One region of the Streptomyces sp. 3MP-14 genome, then DNA from elsewhere that is predicted to be linked to it. Evidence: riboswitches for the same ligand, from Rfam matches in the RefSeq annotation. Region 1 holds a riboswitch; each other region holds the start of a gene.
The links. Region 1 has a riboswitch for cobalamin ahead of metE (5-methyltetrahydropteroyltriglutamate--homocysteine S-methyltransferase). Riboswitches for the same ligand answer to the same signal wherever they lie in the genome.

Region 1 (3,268 bases):
GATCGGGGAGCCGGAGCGGGAGGCCAGGTCGGCCCGGTTGGCGGCGAGTTGGGCCCCGATCGCGTCCGCGCCCTGGGTGAGGCCCCGGGCGAGGGTGACGATCTCGGAGACCTTCTGGCGGGCGAAGGACAGCCAGCGCAGGATCTGCGGGTCGATGTCCCGCTCAACGGAGGCGTCCAGCGGAACGTGCAGCAGCGAGCAGGAGGCGGCGACATCGACCCGGTCGGCGAGGCCCAGCAGGGTGGCCAGGGTGGCCAGCGAGCGCTCCAGGTCGTTGATCCACACGTTGCGGCCGTTGACCACGCCGGCGACCAGCCGCTTGCCGGGCAGGCCGCCGGCGGCGGCGAGGTCGTCGAGGTTCCGGGCGGCGGGGCCGGTGAGATCGAGGGCGAGGCCGTCGATCGGGGCCTTGGCCAGCACCGGCAGCGCTGCGCCCAGCCGGTCGAAGTAGGAGGCGACCAGCAGTCGGGGGCGGTCGGTGAGGGTGCCCAGCTCGCGGTAGGCGCGCTCGGCGGCGGAGAGTTCGGCGGGCGTGCGGTCCTGCACCAGGGCGGGCTCGTCCAGCTGGACCCACTCGGCGCCCCGGGCCCGCAGGTCGGCCAACACCTCGGCGTAGACGGGGAGGAGGCGGTCCAGCAGGGTCAACGGCTCGAAGTCCTCGTCGACGCCGGGGGCCGGCTTGGCCAGCAGCAGGTAGGTGACGGGGCCGACCAGCACGGGGCGCGCGGTCAGGCCCAGCGCCAGGGCCTCGGCGAACTCGGCGCACTGCCGGCCCGAGTCGGCGGAGAAGACCGTGTCGGGGCCCAACTCGGGGACCAGATAGTGGTAGTTGGTGTCGAACCACTTGGTCATCTCCAGGGGCGCGACGTCCTGGGTGCCGCGCGCCATCGCGAAGTAGCCGTCCAGCGGGTCGGCGTCGAAGGCGGCGCGGTGCCGGGGCGGGATGGCGCCGACCATCACGCTGGTGTCCAGCACCTGGTCGTAGAGCGAGAAGTCCCCGGTGGGAACCTCGTCCAGGCCGGCGTCGGCGAGCTGGCGCCAGGTGGTGGCGCGGAGTTCGGCGGCGGTCGCCAGCAGGGTGTCGGCGTCGAGGCGGCCCTTCCAGTAGCGCTCGATCGCCTTCTTGAGCTGCCGGTCGGAACCCTGGCGGGGATAGCCGTGGACGGTGGCCCTCACTGCCGCGGCTGCGGGCTGAGCGGTCAAGGAACTCTCCTTCGCGAGATGTGTCCCGTCTGGCCGGAGACCGGGAACGGGCGCGAAGGCGTGGCAACGGCGGTGCTCCGCGCGGCCGTTGGGCACGCGAGGTACACGCGTCGTGTTCACGCGACCCGCCCACGAGGTCACCGAACCACCGCGCGCGACGGTCGCGCACGGGCAGGTGGCAGGTCTTCGGACTCGCGGGCAGCCGCACCGGAACGCGCTCGTCGCCGAGCGTGCTCGCGTCGCGGACCTACTGGCCGTCGCTTCCCAGGCCCGAACGGGGCCCAGTGCGTCTGACGGCGGTCGTTCCCACTCACCGCTGCGGGGCAGTGCCGGAATCCCACCGGCTTCCCTCTTCACGACGCGCCTGCCTGGCGGACAGGGCGAACCAGCTGCGCCCACCAGCGTAGCGCCTCCGCCCCTCGCGGTGGGGTGCTCGGCGAACTCACCCAGCCGGCGGGCCGGTTGGCGGGGCCGCCGGGTGGGTCGGGGCGGGAACGGGCGGGCTGGACAGCGAACCGGGAGCCGCACTTCTCGTGCCTGAATCGTCACGTTGAGCAACATACCCCCTTGTGACGCTCCGTGTCCAATGCTAGACTCGGCGTCACCCTCCGCGACAGTGGTGGAGGGTGAGGACCGGGAGAGACAGCACCGTGCACACACTCTTCGAGGGCGAACTATGCGCGGAGCACGCCCAGTTCACCGTGGTCAGCGGGGCCGTTGGCGGGTCACCGGCTCCCGCCGTGCGCCAGGTCGCGCCGGTACCAGGTGCCCGGCTTGCCGCCGAGGTCGGCCGGCTCGGCGGGGCCGACCGGCACGAATCCGGCCTTGGTCAGCACCTTCTGGGACGCGACATTGTCCCGGGCCGCCGCCGCCCGCAGGGTTCGCAGCCCGTGGCTGGCCACCGCCAGCCGGCACAGCTCCCGCACGGTCGCGGTCGCCAGGCCACGGCCGGCGACGTGCCGCGCGACCCGGTAGCCCAGTACGGCGGTGCCGTCCTCCAGGTCGAGCAGGTTGAACCGCCCCAGGACCGACCCGTCCTCGGCCACGAGCACATAGAAGCAACTGACGCCGGCCTCCTGCTCCGCCAGCAGGGCACCGTGTCGTTCGGTGAACCGGTCGAAGTACGCATCGCCACGGTCCGGTACGGAGGCCGCGAAGTACGCGCGGTTCGCCCGCTCGAAGGCCAGAACCGCCGGGGCGTGGTCGGCGTGGAGGCGCTTCAGCTCGGGCATCGCCCCACCCTACTCAGGCCACGCGCCGAGGCCACCCGGGTTCCCGCCGCGCCGGGAGGCCGCGCCGAGGCGCCCCCGGCGCCCCGGCCGTCGCGACGCCCCCGCCGTCCCAGCGTCCCGGTACGGCCGCGCCCCCGCCCGCTTCCCGCTCCGGGCGTGGGCCGCCGTTCGTGGTGTTCTCGGAGCGCCTTCCCGGTGCCGGTGGTGGGCGTGGTCTGGGATGGGCCCATGACCAGCGGGGACGACACCGGGTTCGAACGGTCGAGATGGCTGCGGTTCAAGGACGTCGTGCTGGGCCCGCCGCTGCGGGTCGCCGACCTGCCGCAGGAAAAGCTGTCCAACCGCGCCGCCCTCGGGGTGCTCGCCTCCGACGGCCTCTCCTCCACCGCCTACGGCGGCGAGCAGATGCTGCGGGTGCTGGTCCCCGTCGTCGGCACGGCCGCCTTCAGCCTGCTGCTGCCGCTGACCGGCGCGCTGCTGCTGGTGTTGCTGGTGCTGACCATCACCTACGGCGACGTGGTCACCCACTACACCAGGGCCGGCGGCAGCTATGTCGTGGCCAAGGAGAACTTCGGCCCCCGGGTGGCCCAGATCGCGGCGGTCGCGCTGCTGGTCGACTACATCGTCACGGTCGCGGTCCAGGCGGCGGCCGGCGCCGACGCGTTGATCTCGCTGGTGCACCTGATCGGCGACGGCTGGCCCGGCATCAACGCGGTCAAGCTGCCGGTCACCGTGGCGATCGTGCTGGTGCTGGCCTACGGCAACCTGCGCGGGGTCCGCCAGGCCGGCCGGGTGTTCGCGGTGCCCGCCTACCTCTTCGTGGCCGCCGTCAC
Region 2 (3,268 bases), on a different contig from region 1:
GCCGGGCCGGGCCGCCGACCGCCCGGGGCGCGCGACCCCTATCTGCTGGCCGGCGTGCTCTTCGCGCTCTACACGGTGCTCTCCGTGGGGCGCTACCGCGACCTGCGGACCCGCTCCTGGGACCTGGGCATATTCGAGCAGGCCATCGCCTCCTACGCGCGGCTGGACCAGCCGGTGGCCGACCTCAAGGGCCCCGGATTCCTCATCCTGGGCGACCACTTCAGCCCGGTCACCGCGCTGCTGGCCCCGTTCTACCGGGTCTTCCCCAGCCCGGTGACGCTGCTGGTGGCGCAGGCGGCGCTGTTCGCGCTGGCGGCGGTGCCGGTGACCCGGGTCGGCATCGCGCTGCTCGGCCGGGCGCGCGGGCTGACGGTCGGGGTGGTCTTCGGGCTCTCCTGGGGCGTGCAGCAGGCCGTCGACTTCGACTTCCACGAGATCTGCTTCGCCGTGCCGCTGATCGCCCTCGCGCTGGAGGCGCTGCTGCTGACGCGGTGGCGGGTGGCGTTGGCCTACGCGCTGCCGCTGGTGCTGGTGAAGGAGGACCTCGGGTTGACGACGGCCGCCATCGCGTTGGTGGTGGCGCTGCGGTCACGCGACCGCGACCCCGGGGCGGCGCGGGCGGCCTGCGCGGCGGCGGTGCTCGGGGCGGCGCTGTGCGCGCTGACGCTGCTGGTGCTGATCCCCGCGTTCAACAACGCCGGGGACTACGACTACTGGACCAAGCTCAGCGAGGAGGGCGGCGGGGGCGGCCCGTTGGGCGCGCTGCTGGACGGGATCGGCGAGAAGGCCAGGACCCTGCTGTGGCTGCTGCTGCCGACCAGCGGGCTGCTGGCGTTGCGCTCCCCGCTGCTGCTGGTGGCGCTGCCGACGCTGGGCTGGCGGTTCGTCTCCCACGAACCGCACTACTGGGGCACCGACTTCCACTACAGCGCGGTCCTGATGCCCGTGGTGGCCCTGGCGCTGGTGGACGCGCTGGCCAACTCCGGGCGTTCGCAGCGGCGTTGGCTGCGGGACTACGCGCGCTTCCTCCCGGCCGGGCTGCTCGGGGCGACGCTGGCGCTGAGCCCGTCGCTGCCGGTGGCGCAGCTGACCGAGGCGGAGACCTGGCGTCACGGCGAGGTGGCCAGGGCGGCGGAACGGGTGCTCGCCGCCGTCCCCGACGACGCCGAGGTGGCGGCCAACGTCCGGCCGATCGCCCAACTCACCGGCCGCTGCCGGGTGTTCTGGATCGGCGATCCCCATGTGCCGGCCCCCGACTATCTGGCCTACCACGGCCCCGGCATGTCCCCCACCGGCATGGTGCGGCGCGCCGCCCAGCTCTACCCCGAGGCGGAGTACGCGATCGTCGAGCACGGCGCCGGCTACTTCGTGCTGCGCCGGGAGTAGCCCGGGAACCGGGGGTGACCCGGGAACGACCGCGCGGCGACCCGGGAAAGCCCCCGGAGCGACCCGGCGGCGCGACACGCCCCGGCCCCGTGGCGCGGGTTTCGGAACGCGGAACGCGTCGCAACCGCACACGCTCCGGGGGCGTCCCCGGTGCCCACCGGGCCCGCGAGCCCCGTGGGCGTTCGCAGGTGAACGCGCCATGCGACGAGACGGAGAACACAACATATGGGGCTGCTCGTTGGGAGCGGCACAAGATGTATGCTCGACCTCGCTGTCGCCGCAGGGGAATCCGGTGGGAATCCGGAGCTGTCCCGCAACGGTGTGTCATGGCCTGCTTTGCTTTCGCCCTGACGAGTCCGAATGCCTGCCGACGGCTGATCACGTCCAAGCCCCGAGGGCTGGGCCGAGGGACGCGGTGCGGTTGAGCCATGCCTGGCACAGCCCTGCGCGCGTGTCGCTCGCGCCCGGCTCGCGGAGCGCATCGCGTCCCGAGGGAGAGCACCGAGTGACCATCGCACCCGCCGCCCCCGCAGAGCCGGCCTCAGCGGCGTTGCCCCGCATCCTGGCCGACCTCACCGCCGACCTCCCGGCCGCCGACCCCGCGCGGGTCGCCGCCGCCGTCGAGCGGGGCCGCCATCCGGGTTCCGACGAGGCCGAGTTGCGGGAGTTGGCCATCGAGGCGGCGGCCGGGTTGATCGCCGAGGAGCCCGCGTACTCGCGGCTCGCCGCCCGGCTGCTCACCCTGGCGATCCGCGAGGAGGCCGCCGGGCAGGGCGCGGTCACGTTCGCCGAGTCCATCGCCGTGGGCCACCGGGAGGGGCTGATCGGCGACGCCACGGCGGCCTTTGTCCGGGTCCACGCCGAGGAGTTGAACGCGCTGCTGGCCCGCACCGTGGCCGAGGGCGCCGACGACCGCTTCGAGTACTTCGGGCTGCGCACCGTCCAGTCGCGCTATCTGCTGCGCCACCCCATCACCCGGCGGGTGATCGAGACCCCGCAGCACTTCCTGCTGCGGGTGGCCTGCGGCCTGGCGCCGGACGAGACGGCCGACGCGCTGGCGCAGGTCGCCGAGCTGTACCGGCTGACCAGCTCGCTGGCCTATCTGCCGTCCTCGCCGACGCTCTTCAACTCCGGCACCCGGCATCCCCAGATGTCCTCCTGCTATCTGCTGGACTCGCCCGCCGACGAGCTGGACTCGATCTACGAGCGCTACCACCAGATCGCCCGGCTCTCCAAGCACGCCGGCGGCATCGGCCTCTCCTACAGCCGGGTGCGGGCCAGGGGTTCGCTGATCCGGGGCACCAACGGCAAGTCCAACGGCATCGTGCCGTTCCTGCGCACCCTGGACTCCTCCGTGGCGGCGGTCAACCAGGGCGGCCGGCGCAAGGGCGCGGCCTGTGTCTACCTGGAGACCTGGCACGCGGACATCGAGGAGTTCCTCGAACTGCGCGACAACACCGGCGAGGAGGCCAGGCGCACCCACAACCTGAACCTCGCGCACTGGATTCCGGACGAGTTCATGCGCCGGGTGGACGCCGACGCCGACTGGTCGCTCTTCTCGCCGGTGGACGTGCCGGAGTTGACGGACCTGTGGGGCGCGGAGTTCGACGCCGCCTACCGGGAGGCCGAGGCCCGCGGCCTGGCCCAGCGCACGGTGCCGGCGCGGCAGCTCTACGCCCGGATGATGCGCACCCTGGCGCAGACCGGGAACGGCTGGATGACGTTCAAGGACGCCGCCAACCGTACCGCCAACCAGACCGCCAGGCCGGGCAACGTGGTGCACAGCTCGAACCTGTGCACCGAGATCCTGGAGGTCACCGACGACGGCCAGACCGCCGTCTGCAACCTGGGCAGCGTCAACCTCGCCGCGCACCTGGGCGAG
Region 3 (3,268 bases), on a different contig from region 1:
GTGGACCAGGCCCTTGAGCGGGGCGTCGGCGCTGGAGGTGGTGACGATCCGGCCCGGCACCCTGGGCACGCCAGGGTCGGGGTGGAAGACCCGGGTGTCGGCGCCGATCGGCACCACGGAGACGCGTTCCGGCGCCACCCGGAAGTCCTCGACGATCTCCCGGCGGGAGGAGCCGGAGACGGTGAGCACGCTGGGCAGCCGGCGGGCGACCCGGCGTTGCATCCTGGTGAAGCCGTACCAGCGGCGCACCGCGTAGCGGCGGCGGCGGTCCGGCGCCGCCGCCAGCTCCAGGCGGCGGTCCACGGTGATCGGGTGGTGGATCGTGGTGACCAGCGGCAGGCCGATCCGGCCGGTGCCCAACAGCCCGTAGCCCAGCGTCTGGTTGTCGTGCACCACGTCGAACTCGGCCCGGCGGGCGGCGAGTTCGCGGCGGGCGCGGAGGGAGAACGTCAGCGGCTCGGGGAAGCCGCCGGTCCACATCGTGGCGACCTCCAGCAGGTCGATCCAGTCCCGGTACTCCGCGCGGCGCGGGGTGCGGAACGGATCGGGCTGCCGGTAGAGGTCCAGGCTGGGGAGCTTGCGCAGGGTGACGCCGGCGTCGAGTTCGGGGTAGGGCTGGGCACCGATCACCTCGACGTGGTGACCCAACGCGGCCAGCTCGCGGGAGAGATGGCGGACATAGACGCCCTGGCCGCCGCAGTACGGGTTCCCCTTGTAGCTGAGCAGCGCGATTCTCAGCGGGCGCTCCGCCCGGGCCTCCGCCGCCACACACGCTCCCTGGGGTCTGCCGCTACCTACTCGCGGGTACGAACACTACTCGCCCGTCGACGGGGGGAATTGCGGCGGGTGGGCCGATTATCACTCGATGCCGGAGCCGGGCACCAGGCTGCCCGGGTGGCGGGGGCTGAGGGGGCCGCGAGGGCGGTCGGGCGGGCGCCGGTTCCGGGGTGGTCCGAGCGGCAGGTGGGCGCGGATGCCGGGGCCGTGAGACGTGGGTGCCGGGGCCGTTAGAGTGAGGCCGATCAGTTCACTCACGCGCGGGGGAAGCCGGTGCGAATCCGGCGCTGACCCGCAACCGTGATCGCGGGCGCCCGCCTCGGGCGCCCGCGTGAGCCGGAACGCCCGCCGTGATGGGCACTGGCCACGGTCGCCGCCCCGGCGACCGGCACCGTCGAGGAGTACGGCGTCGCGCCCGGTGCCGCTGGGCGCTGTGCGCGCTTCGGCGGTCAACGCGCCGACGGCCGCCACAGCGAAAGGCTTGCGCGTGTTCATCCCCCGTACTCCGCTCAGGGGCGCGCCGCAGGGCGCGCTTGCCGCGCTGGCGGTGCTGGCCGTGACGGCGGGCGTGGCCCTCGCCCCGGCCGCCGTCGCCGACGAGACGCCGGCGCCGCCGCCGGCCAAGGCGCCCGACGGCCTCTTCGGCGACGCCGACCCGCAGTACGACGGGGTGTGGCGGCAGTCCTACGCGCTGCTGGCCCAGCACACGGCGGGCTACACGCCGGCCGACGAGGCGGTGGACTGGCTGGTCGGGCAGCAGTGCGCGGACGGCTCGTTCCTCCCGTTCCGCGCCGACGCCGAGCAGCCCTGCGCGGATGTGACCGCCTCCGACTCCAATGCGACGGCCCTCGCGGTCCAGGCGCTCGCCGCCGTCGGCGGCCGGCAGGACGCGGTGGACGCCGGGGTCGCCTGGCTGACCGGCGTGCAGAACGAGGACGGCGGCTGGGGCCTCAACCCCGGGAGCGCCAGCGACGCCAACTCCACGGCCGTGGTGATCGGCGCCCTGGCCGCGACCGGCACCGACCCGGCCGAGGTGCGGCGCGAGGGCAGCTCGCCCTACTCCGCGCTGGGCGACCTGCAACTCGGCTGCGACGCGCCCGAGGACCAGCGCGGCGCGTTCGCGTGGCAGCCCGACCCGGAGACCGGCGAGCTGTACGGCAGCGACATGGCGACCGTGGACGCGGTCCTCGCGGCCTACGGCAGCGGGCTGTTGGTCGACCCGGAGACGCCGGAGGCGCCGGTGACCCCGCTGGACTGCGGGGCGGGCGATGAGGGTTCGGACGGCGAGGGTGCGGACGGCGAGGAGACCGGTGCGGCTTCGGAGTCGCCGGGTTCGGAGTCGCCGGGTTCGGAGTCGCCGGGTTCGGAGTCGTCGGCCGAGGGGTTGAGCCCGCAGGCCCGGGCGGGTTCGGCGGGCGCGGCGCAGCTGCTCGGGACGTTGGAGGCGAGCGAGGACCACCTGGAATCGACGCCGCCGGGCGGCGAGACCCAGCCGGACTTCGCCACCACGGCACGCGCGGTGCTGGCGCTGGCGGCCGGCGGCCACCGGGAGGCGGCCTCGGCGCCACTGGAGTGGCTGCGCGCGCACCACGGTGAGTGGACCGACTACGCCAACAACCCGACGGCGGTCAGCCTGCTGGTACTCGCCGCGCACGCCACCGGCGGCTCGGCGGAGGACTTCGGCGGCACGGATCTGCTGGCGCAGCTGGGCCGGCTGGGCCCGGCGCCGACCGAATCGCCCGGCGACGAGGGCGGTTCCGGCGAGGGCGACGCGGACGACGGGGTGAGCGCCCTGCCGTGGATCATCGGGCTCGGCCTGGTGGCCGGCATCGGCATCGGCGTCCTGCTGAGCTTCCGCCGCAGGGCCGCGGCCGCGGCGGGCGAAGCGGACGGCGCGGCCCTCGCGGGCCGCGCCGAAGGGGCGGGCGGCGACGCCGAGCGCGCTGCGCGCGCCGGCGACACGGAGGGCGCGGAGAACGCTGTGCGCGCTGAGGGTGCCGAGGGGTCGGGGGATGCCGGGGGTGCGGGGCGTCGGGATTCGGGCACCGGGGCGGGCGCGGAGGACGCCGCCGGCGGCGGTGCGGAGGACGTCGACGGCTCGGGCAAGGGCGAAGGCTCCGAGGGCGAACGGCGGCCCGAACAGCCGTGAGCGGCAATGGAGACGGCGGCCGGCGGCCGAGCGTTCCCCCGGCCGCCGGCGGACCCCCCGCCGGCGCCGGCGACGCCCCGCCGGCGGCCGCGCCAACGCGGCAGCCCAACGCACCGACCACACCCGCGCGTTCCCGCGCACGTGGCGGCCGGCCGACCGGCGACGGACCCCACCAAGCGACCCCGACCCCGACCCCGCCACCGGCGGCCGCGCCAACGCGGCGGCCCAACCGGCCGCCAACACCCACCCGTTCCCGGGCCGGCGACGGCCGGCCGACGAGGTCCCGGCCCGACCAACAGCCCCCCGCCCCAACCGCCGCCGGCGGCCACCACCCGACGGCGC

Region 2: linked by a shared signal. The riboswitch ahead of FH609_RS00660 (ribonucleoside-diphosphate reductase subunit alpha) and the one ahead of metE (5-methyltetrahydropteroyltriglutamate--homocysteine S-methyltransferase) in region 1 are both predicted to bind cobalamin.
Region 3: linked by a shared signal. The riboswitch ahead of FH609_RS32045 (prenyltransferase/squalene oxidase repeat-containing protein) and the one ahead of metE (5-methyltetrahydropteroyltriglutamate--homocysteine S-methyltransferase) in region 1 are both predicted to bind cobalamin.

The regions. Positions count from the first base shown of each region.
Region 1 covers NZ_VDLZ02000022.1:65,925-69,192, reverse strand. Annotated here, with positions in the region: gene metE (5-methyltetrahydropteroyltriglutamate--homocysteine S-methyltransferase) at 1-1,203, opposite strand, end outside; cobalamin riboswitch at 1,363-1,608, opposite strand; gene FH609_RS28680 (GNAT family N-acetyltransferase) at 1,929-2,435, opposite strand; gene FH609_RS28675 (APC family permease) at 2,664-3,268, shown strand, end outside.
Region 2 covers NZ_VDLZ02000001.1:150,201-153,468, reverse strand. Annotated here, with positions in the region: gene FH609_RS00665 (DUF2079 domain-containing protein) at 1-1,386, shown strand, start outside; cobalamin riboswitch at 1,628-1,773, shown strand; gene FH609_RS00660 (ribonucleoside-diphosphate reductase subunit alpha) at 1,892-3,268, shown strand, end outside.
Region 3 covers NZ_VDLZ02000001.1:530,898-534,165, reverse strand. Annotated here, with positions in the region: gene FH609_RS02290 (glycosyltransferase family 4 protein) at 1-768, opposite strand, end outside; cobalamin riboswitch at 1,007-1,145, shown strand; gene FH609_RS32045 (prenyltransferase/squalene oxidase repeat-containing protein) at 1,265-2,926, shown strand.